3 regions of the Methylobacterium synurae genome follow, and region 3 is predicted to be linked to each of the others. Evidence: riboswitches for the same ligand, from Rfam matches in the RefSeq annotation. Region 3 holds a riboswitch; each other region holds the start of a gene.

Region 1 (4,935 bases), 770 kb from region 3:
ATCGCCCATTTCGCCGAGCATACGAGCGAGGAGCCTGGAGACGAGAACGCGGCGGCGTGAGGCTTCCGGCGGGCGGGGCAGGCCCGCCGCCGGAACGGCAACCCGACCGTCGACGGGCAGGGGAGGTGACGGCCCGATCGCATGCGTGGCACCGCAGGCGGCCCCTATGCCGGTGGACGGCGTGAGCCGTGGCTTGAGCGGAGGCGGGCCGGGTGGCACCACCGTCGGGACGGTCGAGGACACCTTAACCCATGTTGAATCGCAGGTTGATCGCTGCAGCCGCCTGGATCGGTCTCCTAACCTCCGCCCATGCTGGCGAGCCCCTGCGCCTCGTCCTGGCCACCGCGACGCCCGGCGGCGGCTTCCCGGCCTATGGCGAGGCGCTGGCGGCGGCGATCCGGGAGGTGGACCCGGATCTCACCGTGGAGTTGCGCTCCAGCAAGGGCTCGACCGAGAACCTGGTTCTCCTGCGTGACGGACGGGTCGATCTCGGCCTCGTCCAGGGCGAATACGCCTACGAGGCGCTTGGCCAGCAGGGCGCGCCGCCGGCCGTGACCGTGATCGCCCCGGTCTACGCGGCGCCGGGCCTGTTCGTGGTGCCGGCCGACAGCCCGGTTCGCAGCCTCGACGACCTGCGCGGGCAACCGGTGGCCCTGGGCACGCGCAGTTCCGGCCTCACCGCCATGGGCCGGACGATCCTGCGCGGGGCAGGCATCGACCCCGAGCGCGACATCGGGCCGATTCTCCTCGACCGTGCCGGCGACGGCCCGGCGATGGTACGGGCAGGCCAGGCCGCGGCCCTGTTCGGCGGCGGCACCGGCTGGCCGGGCTTCCGGGCGATGGCCGAGGGTCCGGGCGGGGCTCGCTTCCTCGGCCCCCCGGCGACGGCTCTTCCGGCGATCCTGGCGGCGAGCCCGTCCTTGCGGCGCATCACCGTGGCGCCCGGCACCTTCCCGGGCCAGGACGCGGCAATCGACACCGTGGGATCGTGGAGCTTCATCCTCGGCAAGCCCGGCCTCGACCCGGCGGCGGTGGCCCGCTTCGTCGCAGCGATCGACAAGGCGAAGCCGGCCCTCGCCCGGCACCTGCCGCACGAGCGGCCGAGCGACCCCCGCGACCTGTCGGGGGCGGTTCCGGCATCCTGGCTCCATCCGGCGACGGCGGCCTTCCTGCGCGGCGAGTAGGCCCGGGCCCGTCGCCGGCCGGTGTGTTCCTGTGGACACAAGTTCGGCAACATTATTACATTGCGTTTCCGAGTGTTGCTTACGCACGGTCGGGCTGCCATGGATGGTGCCGCCAAGGTTCCCCGGGTGCTGAGCCCGCGGGCGAAGCGGGAGCTCGGTGACCCCATCGGATGCGGGAGCATCCGCGGTGAGGCCGAGGCTGCCCCCGCAACTGTGAGCGGAGATGACCCGCCGCCGAAAGCCACTGGTGCGCCTGGCACCGGGAAGGCGAGGCGGGACCGGTGCTCCGCGAGCTAGAGACCTGCCTCGGCATGCGCCTCGCGGCGCGGTCACGTCCCGCGGGCGGTGCGGCCCGGGGGAGCGGTCGGGCTGTGCGCCGCGCGATTTTCGCGCGGCCTTCGGCCTGCCACTCGCCCGGACGCATTCGCGCGGCAACATCGAGTATGCTTCGTTGAGAACCCGCCCGCCTCTTCATCATCCCATGCCCGCCCTGGCGACCGCCCTGGGGTTGAGCCTCGCGGCCGGCACCGCGCACGGGCAGGAGACCATCGCCCTCGACGAGGTCGTGGTGGCGGGCGCCCCTGCGCTCCCGGCGCCCTCCGCCGCCGGCACGATCGGGCTCATCGGCCCGACCCCGGGCTTTCGCGGCGACCGGGCGGTGAGCAGCACGAAGACCGATACGCCCCAGCGCGACGTGCCGCAGGTCGTCACCGTCGCGCCGCGAGAGGTCGTCACCGACCTCGCGGCGACGCGGGTCGACCGCGTCCTCACCTATATGCCGGGCGTCGCGCAGCAGAACAATTTCGGCGGCCTCACCATCTTCAGCTACGCCATCCGGGGCGTCACCACCTCGGAGCTGTACAAGAACGGCTTTCCCCTCAACCGCGGGTTCCCGCCGCCGCCCGACGCCCAGAACGTCGAGCGGATCGAGGTGCTGAAGGGCCCCGGCGGCGGCCTGTTCGGGCGCAGCGACCCGGGCGGCCTCGTCAACATCATCACCAAGCAGCCGACCGCGGAACGCTTCGTCGAGATGGGCGGGCTTTGGGGCTCGTTCGAGCAGGTCCGCGGCACGGTCGATTCGGGCGGTGCGCTCAACGAGGACGGCACGCTCCTCTACCGCTTCAACCTCGCGGCCGGGCGCCAGAACAGCTTTCGCGATTTCGTCGACGGCGACCGGCTGTTCGTCGCCCCCGTCGTGAGCTGGCAGGTCACGCCCGACACCAAGGTCACGGTCGAGACCGAGTTCCTGAGGAACCGCACGGTGTTCGACCGCGGCGTCATCGCGATCGACAACCGGCTCGGGTTCCTGCCGATCTCGCGCTTCCTCGGCGAGCCGGGCCAGAGCATCCGGCAGACCAACGACTCGATGCAGATCCGGGTCGACCACCGCTTCGATGCCGACTGGCAGATGCGGCTTGCCACCTACCTCAACTCCAACTCGCTCGCCGGCGAGGCGGTCGAGGTGCGGGACATCGCCGCCGACAACCGCACGGTCCTGCGCGACCGCAACTATCGCAACTACCGCGCCGCCGTGGCCCTCGGCCAGGCCGAGCTGGTCGGGCGCTTCGATACCGCCGGGATCGGCCACACCCTGCTGCTGGGCTTCGAGCGCGAGAGCACCGACGGCACCTACCAGCAGATCCGCTCCAACACCCGCCAGGATCCCTATTCCCTCGACATCTACGCCCCGGTCTACGGCCGGCTGCTTCCGAACTACACCCGTCAGACCAACGGGTTCGAGCAGGTCACCAACACGGCGCTCTACGCCCAGGACCAGATCGCGCTGTCGCCCGAGTGGAAGGCGCTGGTCGGCGTGCGGTTCGACTTCTTCGAGCAGTCGTTCCGCGAGCGCACCACCGGGGTCCGGAGCGACCAGACCTACTTCGCCGCCACGCCCCGGGCCGGCCTCGTCTACCAGCCGTTGCCGGAGCTGTCGCTCTACGCCAATGTCGGCACGAGCTTCCGGCCGAATATCGGGCCCGACGCGGCCGCCTCGTCGTTCAACGGCCCGTTCGCGCCGGAGACTGGCCTCGGCTACGAGGTCGGCACCAAGCTCGACCTGTATGGCGGGCGTTTAAGCCTGACCGGCGCCGCCTTCCGGGTCGAGCGCCAGAACGTCCTCACCGCCGATCCCAACAACACCGGCTTCTCGATCGCCGCCGGCGCGGTGCGCAGCCAGGGCTTCGAGTTCACGGCGGCCGGCCAGCTCTCGCCGTCGATCAAGGTCCTGGCCGGCTACGTCTTCGCCGACGCCGTCGTCACGAAGGACAACGTGCTGCCGGTGGGTGCCCCGCTCATCAACGTGCCGCGCCACTCGGGCAGCCTGCTCGCGGTGCACGAGGCGCAGGAGGGCCCCTGGAAGGGGTTCGGGATCGGCGGCGGCGTGCGCGCCGTCGGCGAGCGGGCGGGCGACGCCAATGGCGGCGCCTTCCGGCTGCCGGGCTACATCGCCGTCGACGCGCTGGCCTATTACAAGTGGGAGAACGTCCGTTTCGGCCTGAACGTCGAGAACATCTTCGACACCACCTATTACGAGAGTTCGCTCAACGTCTTCCGGGTCTATCCGGGTGCCCCGCGGCGGTTCACCGGCACCCTGTCGGTGCGGTTCTGATGGCGGCCGTTCTCCGCAAGGGCGATGCCGGCCGGGATGCAGCCGCCGCCCGTGCCCGGCACTACCGCCAGCGTCTCGCGCCGGTCCTGGCCGCCATCACGGCGGAGGCCGGCGGGACGCCCGAGGGCATCGCCGCCTCCCTGACCCGGCGCGGGGTGCGCAAGCCCCGCGGCGGCCGGGTCTGGACGCCGCCCGACGTGCGCCGGCTCCTCTCGCGGCTGGCCTCCGAGACGGCATCGTGACGGCGCCGGATACCCCCACCGCCCGCATCGGCTCGATCGATGCCTTGCGCGGCTTCGTCATGCTGCTGATGCTGGTCGATCACGTGCGGGACATCTTCTACGTCCACGCCCAGGTCCGCGACCCGATGGATCTGAGCGTCACCGCGCCCGACCTCGTGGTGACGCGGCTGATCTCGCATCTCTGCGCACCGGTCTTCCTCCTGCTCACCGGCCTCTCGGCGAGCCTCTACGCGCGCCGGCACGGCACTGGCGCGACGGCGCGCTTTCTCCTCACCCGCGGCCTGTTCCTGGTCGGGCTCGAGGTCACGCTGGTGAACCTCGCCTGGACCGGCCGGATGCTGCCGCCGGTCCTCTACCTGCAGGTGATCTGGGCGATCGGCCTCGGCATGATCGCGCTCGCGGGGCTCCTGCGGCTGCCGCGTCCGGCCCTCGCGGTGGCCGCGCTCCTGATCGTGCTGGGGCACAACCTCCTCGACGGGATCGTGCTCGCGCCGGGCCAGGCCGGCTACGTGCCGTGGTCGATCCTGCACCAGCGCGGCCTGCTCGACCTGCCCTGGGGCGTGGCCCGCACCTCCTACCCGGTGCTGCCCTGGATCGGCGTCGCGGCGGCGGGCTACGTCCTCGGGCCGTGGTTCGCGACCGATCCCCGGGCCCGGCGCCGCCGGCTCCTCGCCCTCGGGGCGGCGGCCCTGGCGGGCTTCCTGGTGCTGCGCGGGCTCAACGGCTACGGCGATCCGGTGCCGTGGCAGGCCGGCCCGACCCTCGGGATGACGATCCTGTCCTTCCTGAACCTCACCAAGTATCCGCCCTCGGCCGATTTCCTGCTGCTGACGCTGGGGCTCGGGCTCTGGCTCCTCGCCGTGTTCGAGGCGCTGCCGGCATCGCGCCTCGGCTGGCT
Region 2 (4,935 bases), 3.3 Mb from region 3:
TGCCGTCCGGGGTCCCGGCATAGAGGCCGATGCCGTCGAGGATAGTGTCGGCGGCGATGTTCGGGTCGAGGTCGCCGTAGACGTAGGTCCAGCGGCCCGGGCTCGCGACCGCGACCGTGCAGGGCCGCTTGCAGACCGAGAGGCATTCCACCGGCTCGATCCGGATCGGCGCCCCGGGCCGGGCCGCGAGGGCCTGCGCCAGCGCGTCGTGCAGGCGGGCCCCGGCGCGGGGACCTTCGCCTGTATCGGCGGCGTCGCGGCAGGTGGTGCAGACGTAGAGGGTGACGGGTTCGCTCACGCGGCCACCTCGCTGCGGCGAGCAAAACCCTTCGGCCCGCTCACCGCCTCCCAGGCCCAGCCGAAGGCGAGGCCGAGCACGGCCCAGAAGGCGAAGCCGATCGCCAGCGACCGGGCCGCGAACTGCGCCGCGAAGACCGGCGGCATCGCGGAGATCTCTTCGGGCCCGTGCGGGGCGCCCCAGACATGCGGCGCGACGATGAGGGCGAGGCCGAGGCCGATCGCGGCCGGCCCGCGGCGGATCGCCACCAGGTAGAGGCCGATCGCCGTGGCGAGCGCGGTCGCCACCCACCAGAGCTGGCGCGATTCGAGCCCTGCCGCGGCGATGCCGGGCAGTTCCGGCGGCAGCCCGATCGCCGGAGCCAGGCTGGCGGCGAGAAAGCCGCCGATGCCGAACTTCAGCGCCTCGGAGGGCGTCACCGCGCGGCCGGTCGCGACCAGCACGGCGCCGAGAAGCAGCGCGTAGCCGACGCCGCTCACCAGGGTGGCGAGCGCCGTGAAGGCGAGGCGCGGCAGGCCGGGCGCCGGCTGCCATTGCGGCTCAGCCCCATGGTCGTGGCCCGCATGGGCGAGCACGATCAGCGGGTTGGCGAAGGCGTGACGGGCGGGGGCGACGGCCTCGGCGGTCTCGTATTTCTCCGCCGCCAGGATCAGCGGCGAGGTGAGGGCGAATTGCAGCGCGGAGGCCACGCATGCGGCCAGGAAGCCGGCGACCAGGGCCGCGGCGAGCAGACGTTTCGTCATGGGAGGATCACCTGCACGACCAAAGGGCCGCGGGCCCACGCCCGGTCAGGGCGCAGGCCGCACGGCCCGAAAGGATTCGGCCCTGGTCAGTGGCAGGGGAAGTTGGCGGAGTGGCGCCAATCGTGCGCGGCGTTGTGCAGGGCGACCACCGGCGCGAAGCCGGAGACGAACAGCAGGCCGACGCCGAGGGTGGCGGCGAGGAGGACGGCGCTCAGGCGCTCGCCGACCAGGGCGGGGGAGAGGGACCGGGTGATCGCGACCATGACGAACTCCTGCCGCCCCACCGGCGGCGTCGAGAGAGAAGGGGTGACGGCAGGTCTCCTGGCTCGCGGCCTCGTGCCGGCCCACCGCCTTCCCGGATCGCTCCAGTGGCCGATGGCGGACCGTGTTCGACCGCTCACAGTTGCGGGGGCAGCCGCGGCCCGCCGGAGGCTTCCGGCTTCCGCGTTCCCTTTTCACCTCGTCACCGAGGCACCGTCGCGCCGACCCTAGCGGGTCGGGAACGGGCTTGCAATCGACGCCGGCTGCCGCGACACCTCCGGCCCCGAGGTTTTCGATGCAAGATTTCGACGAGGAGAGGCCCGTGCCGGACCCGAATCGCGCCGCCCCGCGCCTGACCCTGGTGCTGGGCGGCGCCCGCTCGGGCAAGAGCCGCTACGCCGAGGGGCTGATCGAGGCGCAAGCAGGCCCCTGGCGCTACGTCGCGACGGCGCAAGCCTGGGATGACGAGATGGCTGCTCGCATCGCCGAGCACCGCACCCGCCGGCCCCCGCCCTGGGAGACGGTCGATGCGCCCCGCGACCTCGCAACGGTGATCCGGGGAGCGCCGGCCGGCCGGCCCGTGCTGGTCGATTGCCTGACCCTGTGGCTGACCAACGCGATGCTGGACGAGGCGGCCGACCTGGCGGCGGAACGCGATTCTCTGATCGAGGCGTGCAAGGCGGCACCGGGGCCGCTGGTGCTGGTCTCGAACGAGGTGGGGTTCGGCATCGTGCCGGAGAACGCGCTCGCCCGCCGGTTCCGCGACGAAGCCGGCCGCCTTCATCAACGTCTCGCCACCATCGCCGACCGGGTGGTGCTGGTGGTGGCAGGGCTGCCGATGATCATCAAGGGAGACGATCGATGAGCGGAGACGAGGCGGCGCGCCACCGCGCCAAGATGGAGAAGCGCAAGGCGGTGCAGGATGCCGAGGTGGCGGGCAAGACGATCGAGAAGGGCCTGCTCATCGTCCATACCGGCCCGGGCAAGGGCAAGTCGACCGCCGCCTTCGGGCTGATGCTGCGCGCGCTCGGCCGCGGCTGGCGGGTCGGGGTGGTGCAGTACATCAAGGGCGCCTGGGAGACCGGCGAGCGCTTCGCCCTGGAGCGTTTCGCCGATCAGGTCGCCTGGCACACGATGGGGGAGGGCTTCACCTGGGAGACCCAGGACCGCGACCGCGACGTGGCGGCGGCGCGTGCCGCCTGGGTGCAGACCGAGGCGCTGATGGCCGATCCGACCGTCCGGCTCCTGATCCTCGACGAGCTCAACATCGCCTTGCGCTACGACTACCTGCCGCTCGCGGAGGTGGTGGAGGCCTTGAGCCGGCGCCGGCCGGACCTGCACATCGTGGTGACAGGCCGCAACGCCAAGCCGGAGCTGATCGCCGCCGCCGATCTCGTGACCGAGATGGGGCAGGTCAAGCACCACTTCGCCGCCGGGGTGAAGGCCCAGGAGGGGATCGAGTTCTGATCGACACGTTCCGATTGACGACCCGGGCCGGATCGGCGTAGAGGCTCGGCCATGACCAGCCTCTTCCTGTCCGGACTCTATTACGCGCCGCTCAGTTAAGCGGCAGGGTGCTCGTCATCTCTCAACCGCTGCGACATGCCGGCGGTTGAGGCTCCAGGATACCAGGACCCGCCGGCCTCGCTCCCATCCGAGGTCTCCCGTGCCGTCCTCCCCCATCCCGCTTCCCGCCCTCGGCCTGATCGGCTTCGGCGCCTTCGGCCGCCTCGTCGCCACGCATCTGGCGCCGCTGTTCTCGCTGCGGGTCCACGACCCGTTCGCGCCCGATTCCGCCTTCGCGGCGGCCGGCGCCGCGCGGTGCGGCCTCGCCGAGGCCGCCGCCTGCCCGGTGGTGATTCTGGCGACCCCGGTCTCGACCCTCGCCTCGGTGGTGTGCGACGTCGCCCCGCACCTGATTCCCGGCGCACTCGTCCTCGATGTCGGCTCGGTGAAGGTGCGGCCGGCCGCGATCATGCGCGCCGGCCTGCCGCCGGGCGTCGACATCGTCGCCACCCATCCGCTGTTCGGGCCGCAGAGCGCGCGGGACGGGTTGCGCGGCCTCAAGATCGCGGTCTGCCCGGTGCGGGGGAACCGCGCCCGACGGGTCGGCGCCTTCCTGCGCCGCGCCCTCGGGCTCGACGTGATCCTGACGACGCCCGAGGCGCATGACCGGGAGGCGGCGGCGGTGCAGGGCCTGACGCACCTGATCGCCAAGGTGCTGGTGGCGATGGAGCCGCTGCCGACCCGGATGACGACCCGCAGCTTCGACCTCGTGATGCAGGCGGTCGGCATGGTCCGGCACGACGCGCCGGAGGTCTACCATGCCATCGAGCGCGAGAACCCTTACGCGGCGGAGGTGCGGCGGCGGTTCTTCGGCCTCGCGGCGCAGATGGATGAGGAGTTGGGGGAGGGCGCATGCGTCGGGGAGACATTGCGGCTCGAGGCCTGATGCCATTCCGGATTCCGCGTCGCAGCCCCGGGATGTCGGCTTCCTCGGCGCTGGAACGCTGCACCATCGCGTTGCGGGACGATCTTCTCGCCGCAGACGCGAAAAAGCGGGACGCTCGCGCGCCCCGCTTCCTCGCTCGCCCGATCGGGCGTCAGTTGCTCGCCAGGTGCGGCACCGGATCGACCGGGGTCGCGCCCTTCCGGATCTCGAAGTGGAGCTGCGGCGAGGTGACGTTGCCCGACGCGCCGGACTTGGCGATGGTCTGGCCGCGCTTCACCTTCTCGCCGGGGCGCACGTCGATCTCGCCGTTATGGGCATAGGCCGAGACGTAGCCGTTGGCGTGACGCACCAGAACCAGCTTGCCGTAGCCCTTCACGTCGCTGCCGGCATAGGCCACGGTGCCCTCCTCGGCCGCCTTGACCGGGGTGCCTTCGGGCACCGCGATGTTGATGCCCTCGTTGCCGCTCGAGCCGTAGCCCGAGATCACGCGGCCGCGGGCGGGCCAGCGGAAGCTCGATTGCGGATCGGGCGCGGGCGCCGCCGGGGCGACGGCCGGGGCCGGCGCCGGCTCGGGCGCCTTCTCGGGCAGGGCCGCGACCTTCACCGGCTTGACCGGCTCGGGCTTTTGCGCAGGCTTCACCTCCGCGACCTTCTTGGGCTCGGGCTTCGGCATCTCGGCCAGCTTCGGCTCCGGCTTCTTCACCTCCACCGGCTTCACCTCCGCCTTCTTGACCTCCGCCTTCTTGGGCTCGGGCTTGACCGCCTCGGCGACTTTCCTGACCTCGGGCTTCGTCTTCTCGACGAGCCTGGGCTCGGGCTTCTTGATCTCGGCCTTCTTCGGCTCGGGCTTGGGCTCGACCTTGGCGACGGCCTTCGGCTCCGGCTTGTGGGGCTTGGCCGCGACCGTCTCTTCCTCGTCGTCCTGCGGGCGCGCGGCCACCTTGGCGACGGGCTTCGGCTCGGGGCGCTGCGGCTTGGCGGCGACCCGCTCCTCCTCCTCGCGCGGCTCGGGCTTGCGCGGGTTGAGCTTGGCGGCGCGCTCGGCGGCGGCGGGCGCCACCGCCTTGGCCTCGGCCTGGCCGGGGCGGGCATGGACCTTGCGGACCGGCTCGGGGGCCGGCTCCGGCTCCGGCTCGCGGCGCGGGGGCTCGCGGCGGACAGGCTCGGGGCGCGGCGCCACC
Region 3 (4,935 bases):
CGAACCAGGTGACGATGAAGAGCGCGGTCGCGATGCCGAGCCAGCGATGGCCGAGATGCAGCCATCGCTTCAGGCGCTTGACGACACCTTTCATCAGAACGTGACGTGATAGGCGAGCTCGACCGAGCGCGGGCGGCCGAGCAGCCAGGAATTGGTGTTGCCCGAGATCGCGTAGAGCTGGTCGGTGAGGTTGTAGCCGCGCAGCGACAGGCGCGAGGTCGGCGTCACCTGCCAGTCGAGGGTGGCGTTGAGGAGCGTGTAGCCCGGCCGCTTCACCGTATTGGCGAAGTCGCTGAAGACCGGCCCGACATCGTTGACGCCGAGCCGCGCCACCCAGCCCGGCGCGAAGGCGTAGGCCAGCCAGACATTGGTGACGCGCTGGGGCACGTCGACCGGGACGTTGCCGGTAAACGACACCGCGGCGCCGTTGATCGTCTGGGCGAAGTTGTCGTAGCGGGCCCGCAGCAGGGCGGTGTTGGCCTCGATGCGCCACGCATCGGACAATTGGTAGGCGAAGGCGACCTCGACGCCGCGGGACGACTGGCTGCCGACCTGGGCCACCTCCGTCGGCCGGTCGGGGATCGGGGTCAGCAGGTTGTCCTTGCGGATGTGGTAGGCGGCGAAGGTCCACTCGCCGCGGCCATTGTCGAACAGGCCCTTGGCGCCGGCCTCGACCTGTTCGCCGGTGGCGAGCTGGAACTGCGACTGCGCCACGCTGGTGGTGATCAGGCTGCCGAGGGGATCGGCGGCGGTGGCGTATTGCGCGTAGAGGGCGAGGTCGGGTGTCGGGGTGTAGACGGCGCCGACGCGGGTGCTGACCGAATCGAAGGTTTTTTCGAAGGCGGCACCCGCGAGCGGCCGGTTCACCGCCACCCGGGGCGCGTCGTAGCGGACCCCGGTCACCAGGGCGAGTTGCGGCGTCAGTTCCAGCCGGTTCTCGGCGAAGACCGAGGCCTGGCGGGTGCGCGAGACGATGTCGGTGCGGGTCCCCGTGACGTTGATGAAGCGCCCTTGGGCGAAATTGTACGGATCGACGACGCTCTCGCCGTCGAAGGGGGAGTTGCTGTCGCGGCGGAAATCGACGTGGTTGACGTCGAAGCCCACGACCGTCGACGTTTTGAAGCCGAACAGGCTGCCGCGGAACGTCGCATCGAGGCGGTTGCCGATCTGCTCCTCGTGATGGAAGATCTCGATGTAGTCGCTGCGCCGGATCAGGCCGGTCGCCGGCTGGTAGGTGTATTGCTCGACGTCGCGCCAATGCCGCTCGGTCGAGAGCCGGTAGGCGGTGTTGCGGATCGTGATGTCGGGGGTGGGGTTCCACTCGGTGCGCAACTGCGTCCAGTTGTCGAACCAGGCGATCTGCGAATCCTGGATGTTGTAGTTGGTGAAGCGCAAGCGGTCGGGCACCCGGGTGCCGACGAGCGGCGAGCCCCAGTAGCGGGTCGGCTCGTTATAGCCGAGATCGTGCGAGAGGGTGACGCTCAGGTCGGGCGCCGCCCGCCAGGTCACCGCGGCCGAGAGGGCGACATCACGGAAGTCGCCGTCGGGCTTCACCCAGCCGTCGGCCCGGTTGCCGCTCAGATTGAACCGGTAGGCCAGGTTCTCGCCGACCGGCCCGCCGCTGTCGAGGGCGAGCCGCGCCAGGCCGTCCGAGCCGATCGCCGCCCGCGCCTCGCCGATGGGCGTGAAGACCGGCTTCTTCGGCACCACGTTGATGATGCCGCCGATCGCGCCCTCGCCGTAGAGCACCGAGGCCGGGCCGCGCAGGACCTCGATCCGCTCCGCCGACCAGGTGTCGAACGGGAAGGTGACCGTGCCGGCCCCGACATAGAGCCGCGTGCCGTCATAGAGCTGCTGCACCGAGCCGGCCCCGGCGAAGCCCCTCGCCGTGAAGGCGAGGTTGCCGTTGCCGGGCGCCGCGATGCTGGTGATGCCGACGGCGTTCTGGGTCACCGCCTCCTCGACGGTGTTCTGGCCCCGGGCCCGGACGGTCTCGCCGCTGATGATGTCGAGGCTCGCCGGGGTCTCGAGCGGGGTGAGGCCGAGGCGGGACCCCGAGCGCGACGGCGTCGCGAGGTTGAGGCCGGGCGCGGCCTCCTCGCGGTTGCGGCCCCCCGCGACGTCGATGCGGTCGAGGCTGATCTCCTCGGCGCAAGCAGGGGCGGCAACGAGCAGGACGGTGGCGGCGAGGGCGGTGGAGCGACGGGCGCGGAGCGCGGGCATGGAAGAGTCCAGGGCAGGATGGCGCCCCGTCCGTAGCCGGTCTCGCAAAAAATGTAACGTTATAAAGTTACATTTCCACTCTCCCGGACGATCTGCAGGACGCATTGCGCGCGTCCTGTCGGCGGATCGGGAGGGGAGGGGAGCGAGCATGGCGGGACGGCGCGAGGCTGTGGCACGTCACCGCGAACGACAGCGGGGCGAAGGCTCCTCGCCTCTCGCCTCGACACCCATCAGGACACCCCGCCCGACGTGCTCGCGTGTGACCACGGCTGACGGCAGGTCTCCTGGCTCACGGGTCAGCGCCTGCCATCGTCTTCCCAGGGAGCGTCGAGGATCCCCAGTGACGTAAGGTGATGGAAGGCTCGCCGCTTACAGTTGCGGGGGCAGCCGCGGCTTCGGGCTCGTCACCCTCACCGCGTTCCCTTTTGATCCCCGGAGGGAACCGTCGGAGGCAAGCTTAGCGATTCGGTTACGAAGGAGCAATGGTGATCGCGCGGTCGCTCACGGGAGCGATGCGCGGCGCCTCGCCGGATGGGCCGCCCGCGCAGTGGCGATCCGGTCCACTGTCCCCCCGGTCGATAGCGCAACGCGGCGCGGAGCCCGGCGACCTGTCGCAACGGCAGACTTGACGCCCTAAAATATTAGTGCACCAATGGATGAAAGTATGGAGCGATCCGTCGTCGCTCAAGGGCCGGCAGAGCCCGCAGGCAGCAAAACGGGGGAAACATGACGATCACACGCCGCAATGCGGTCGCGGGGCTCGCGGCCGGGGCGGGGCTCGTCCTCGGCGGGCGCGCCTGGGCGAACCTCGCCCTGCCGACCTCGCCCGTCGTCGTCACGGTGGTGGATGTCGCGGGCAACCTGGCGCTCACCCAGAAGGCGATCGAGGCCTATCGCCGGGCAAAGCCCGGCATCGTCTCGCGCTTCGCCTTCACCAAGGCGCCGGCGCCGGAACTGCCCTCGAAGCTGAAGGCCCAGCAGGCCGCCGGCCGGGTCGACATCGACCTTGTGCTCACCGGCACCGACGGCATCGCCGCCGGCATCGAGCAGACGCTGTGGATCGACCTGAAGCCCTATGCCGGGCAGTTGCCGAAGCCCGCCGACATCTATCAGCCCGCCGCGCTCAGGCTGAACGGCCTGGCGCAGGGCCGGGGCCTGTGCGTCGCCTGGTACCCGTCGGGCCCGCTGATCGAGTACATGCCCGAGCGGGTGAAGACGGTGCCGACGAGCGCCGAGGAGCTTCTGGCCTGGGCGCGCCAGAACAAGGGCAAGTTCATGTATGCCCGTCCGGCCAATTCCGGTCCCGGCCGCACCTGGATCATGGGCCTGCCCTACATCCTCGGCGACAAGGACCCCAAGGACCCGGACAAGGGCTGGGACAAGACCTGGGACTACCTGAAGGCGATCGGCGAGACGGTCGACTACTACCCGGGCGGCACCTCGCAGACGATGAAGGAACTGGGCGAGGGCAGCCGCGACATCATCGTCTCGACCACCGGCTGGGACATCAATCCCCGCGTGCTCGGCGTCGTGCCGGCCGAGGCCAGGGTCGGGACGCTGAAGGATTTCCGCTGGGTGGCGGACGCCCATTACATGGCGGTGCCGAAGGGCGTGCCCGAGGAGAAGCTCGCGGTCATCCTCGACCTGATGGCCTTCCTGCTCCAGCCGGCGCAGCAGGCCTATACCTACGACGAGGGCTACTTCTATCCGGGCCCTGCCGTGAAGGGCGTCACCCTCGACATGGCCCCGCCGGAGAGCCGCGCGGCGATCAAGGACTTCGGCCGGCCCGAATACGACCGGATGATCGCCGACCACCCGATCGAGATGCCGCTCGACGCCGACAGGATGGTGGTGGCCTTCCGCCGCTGGGACGAGCAGGTCGGCTCCGGCAAGAAGCGGTGAGCCATGCCCGATACACGACAGCGTCCGGCCTTATGCCACCCGCAACCTCATCCTGAGGTGTCAGTCCATCAGAGATGGACTGACCTCGAAGGAGGGCTCCAGTTGGCTCGGAGACTTCTGGAGCCCTCCTTCGAGGTCAGTCGATCGAAGATCGACTAACACCTCAGGATGAGGTCGCGGGTGGGATAAGGCCGGTGCCGCACATGAACCGTCCCGTCGTGTACAGTGGCGTTGCGATTGGTCGCTACTCTATATATTCTATTTTGCCGCATTTTCTATGACGAGCCAGTCTCCGCTTCGTCGGGAAATGCTCTAACGCCGCAATGGTCGCCCGCAAAGAGGCGACGCGGCAGGAGAGGACACCGATGGCACGCCATCACGAGGCGCCGCAGGACCTGTGCTTGAGCGGCCTGAGCCGCCGGTTCGGCGCGATGACCGCCCTCGACGGGCTCGACCTGACGATCCGGGGCGGCGAGTTCATCGCGCTCCTCGGCCCGTCGGGCTGCGGCAAGTCGACGGCGCTCAACTGCATCGCCGGGCTCCTGCCGCTTACCGGCGGGTCGATCCATCTCGGCGAGCGCCGCATCGACCGGCTGAAGCCCGAGGAGCGCGGCTTCGGCATGGTGTTCCAGAGCTATGCGCTCTTCCCGCACATGACCGTGGCGAAGAATGTCGGCTTCGGCCTCGCCATGCGGGGCATCAAGGGCCAAGAGGCCGCGCGCCGGGTCGAGGATGCGCTGGCCCTGGTGCGGCTGCAATCGCAGGCCGCCAAGCTCCCGGGCCAGATGTCCGGCGGCCAGCAGCAGCGCG

Evidence for each region. Region 3 has a riboswitch for cobalamin ahead of HBB12_RS24170 (TonB-dependent receptor). Riboswitches for the same ligand answer to the same signal wherever they lie in the genome.
Region 1: linked by a shared signal. The riboswitch ahead of HBB12_RS20770 (TonB-dependent siderophore receptor) and the one ahead of HBB12_RS24170 (TonB-dependent receptor) in region 3 are both predicted to bind cobalamin.
Region 2: linked by a shared signal. The riboswitch ahead of HBB12_RS09305 (CbtB domain-containing protein) and the one ahead of HBB12_RS24170 (TonB-dependent receptor) in region 3 are both predicted to bind cobalamin.

The regions. Positions count from the first base shown of each region.
Region 1 is NZ_JAAQRC020000001.1:4,510,054-4,514,988, reverse strand. It holds gene HBB12_RS20780 (putative bifunctional diguanylate cyclase/phosphodiesterase) at 1-60, shown strand, start outside; gene HBB12_RS20775 (TAXI family TRAP transporter solute-binding subunit) at 267-1,184, shown strand; cobalamin riboswitch at 1,284-1,507, shown strand; gene HBB12_RS20770 (TonB-dependent siderophore receptor) at 1,666-3,795, shown strand; gene HBB12_RS20765 (hypothetical protein) at 3,795-4,037, shown strand; gene HBB12_RS20760 (acetyltransferase domain-containing protein) at 4,031-4,935, shown strand, end outside.
Region 2 is NZ_JAAQRC020000001.1:2,015,438-2,020,372, reverse strand. It holds gene HBB12_RS09315 (DUF1636 family protein) at 1-298, opposite strand, end outside; gene HBB12_RS09310 (CbtA family protein) at 295-1,041, opposite strand; gene HBB12_RS09305 (CbtB domain-containing protein) at 1,128-1,304, opposite strand; cobalamin riboswitch at 1,336-1,535, opposite strand; gene cobU (bifunctional adenosylcobinamide kinase/adenosylcobinamide-phosphate guanylyltransferase) at 1,598-2,167, shown strand; gene cobO (cob(I)yrinic acid a,c-diamide adenosyltransferase) at 2,164-2,769, shown strand; gene HBB12_RS09290 (prephenate dehydrogenase/arogenate dehydrogenase family protein) at 2,969-3,754, shown strand; gene HBB12_RS09285 (peptidoglycan DD-metalloendopeptidase family protein) at 3,906-4,935, opposite strand, start outside.
Region 3 is NZ_JAAQRC020000001.1:5,276,712-5,281,646, forward strand. It holds gene HBB12_RS24165 (PepSY-associated transmembrane domain-containing protein) at 1-94, opposite strand, end outside; gene HBB12_RS24170 (TonB-dependent receptor) at 94-2,223, opposite strand; cobalamin riboswitch at 2,481-2,685, opposite strand; gene HBB12_RS24175 (extracellular solute-binding protein) at 2,950-4,125, shown strand; gene HBB12_RS24180 (ABC transporter ATP-binding protein) at 4,491-4,935, shown strand, end outside.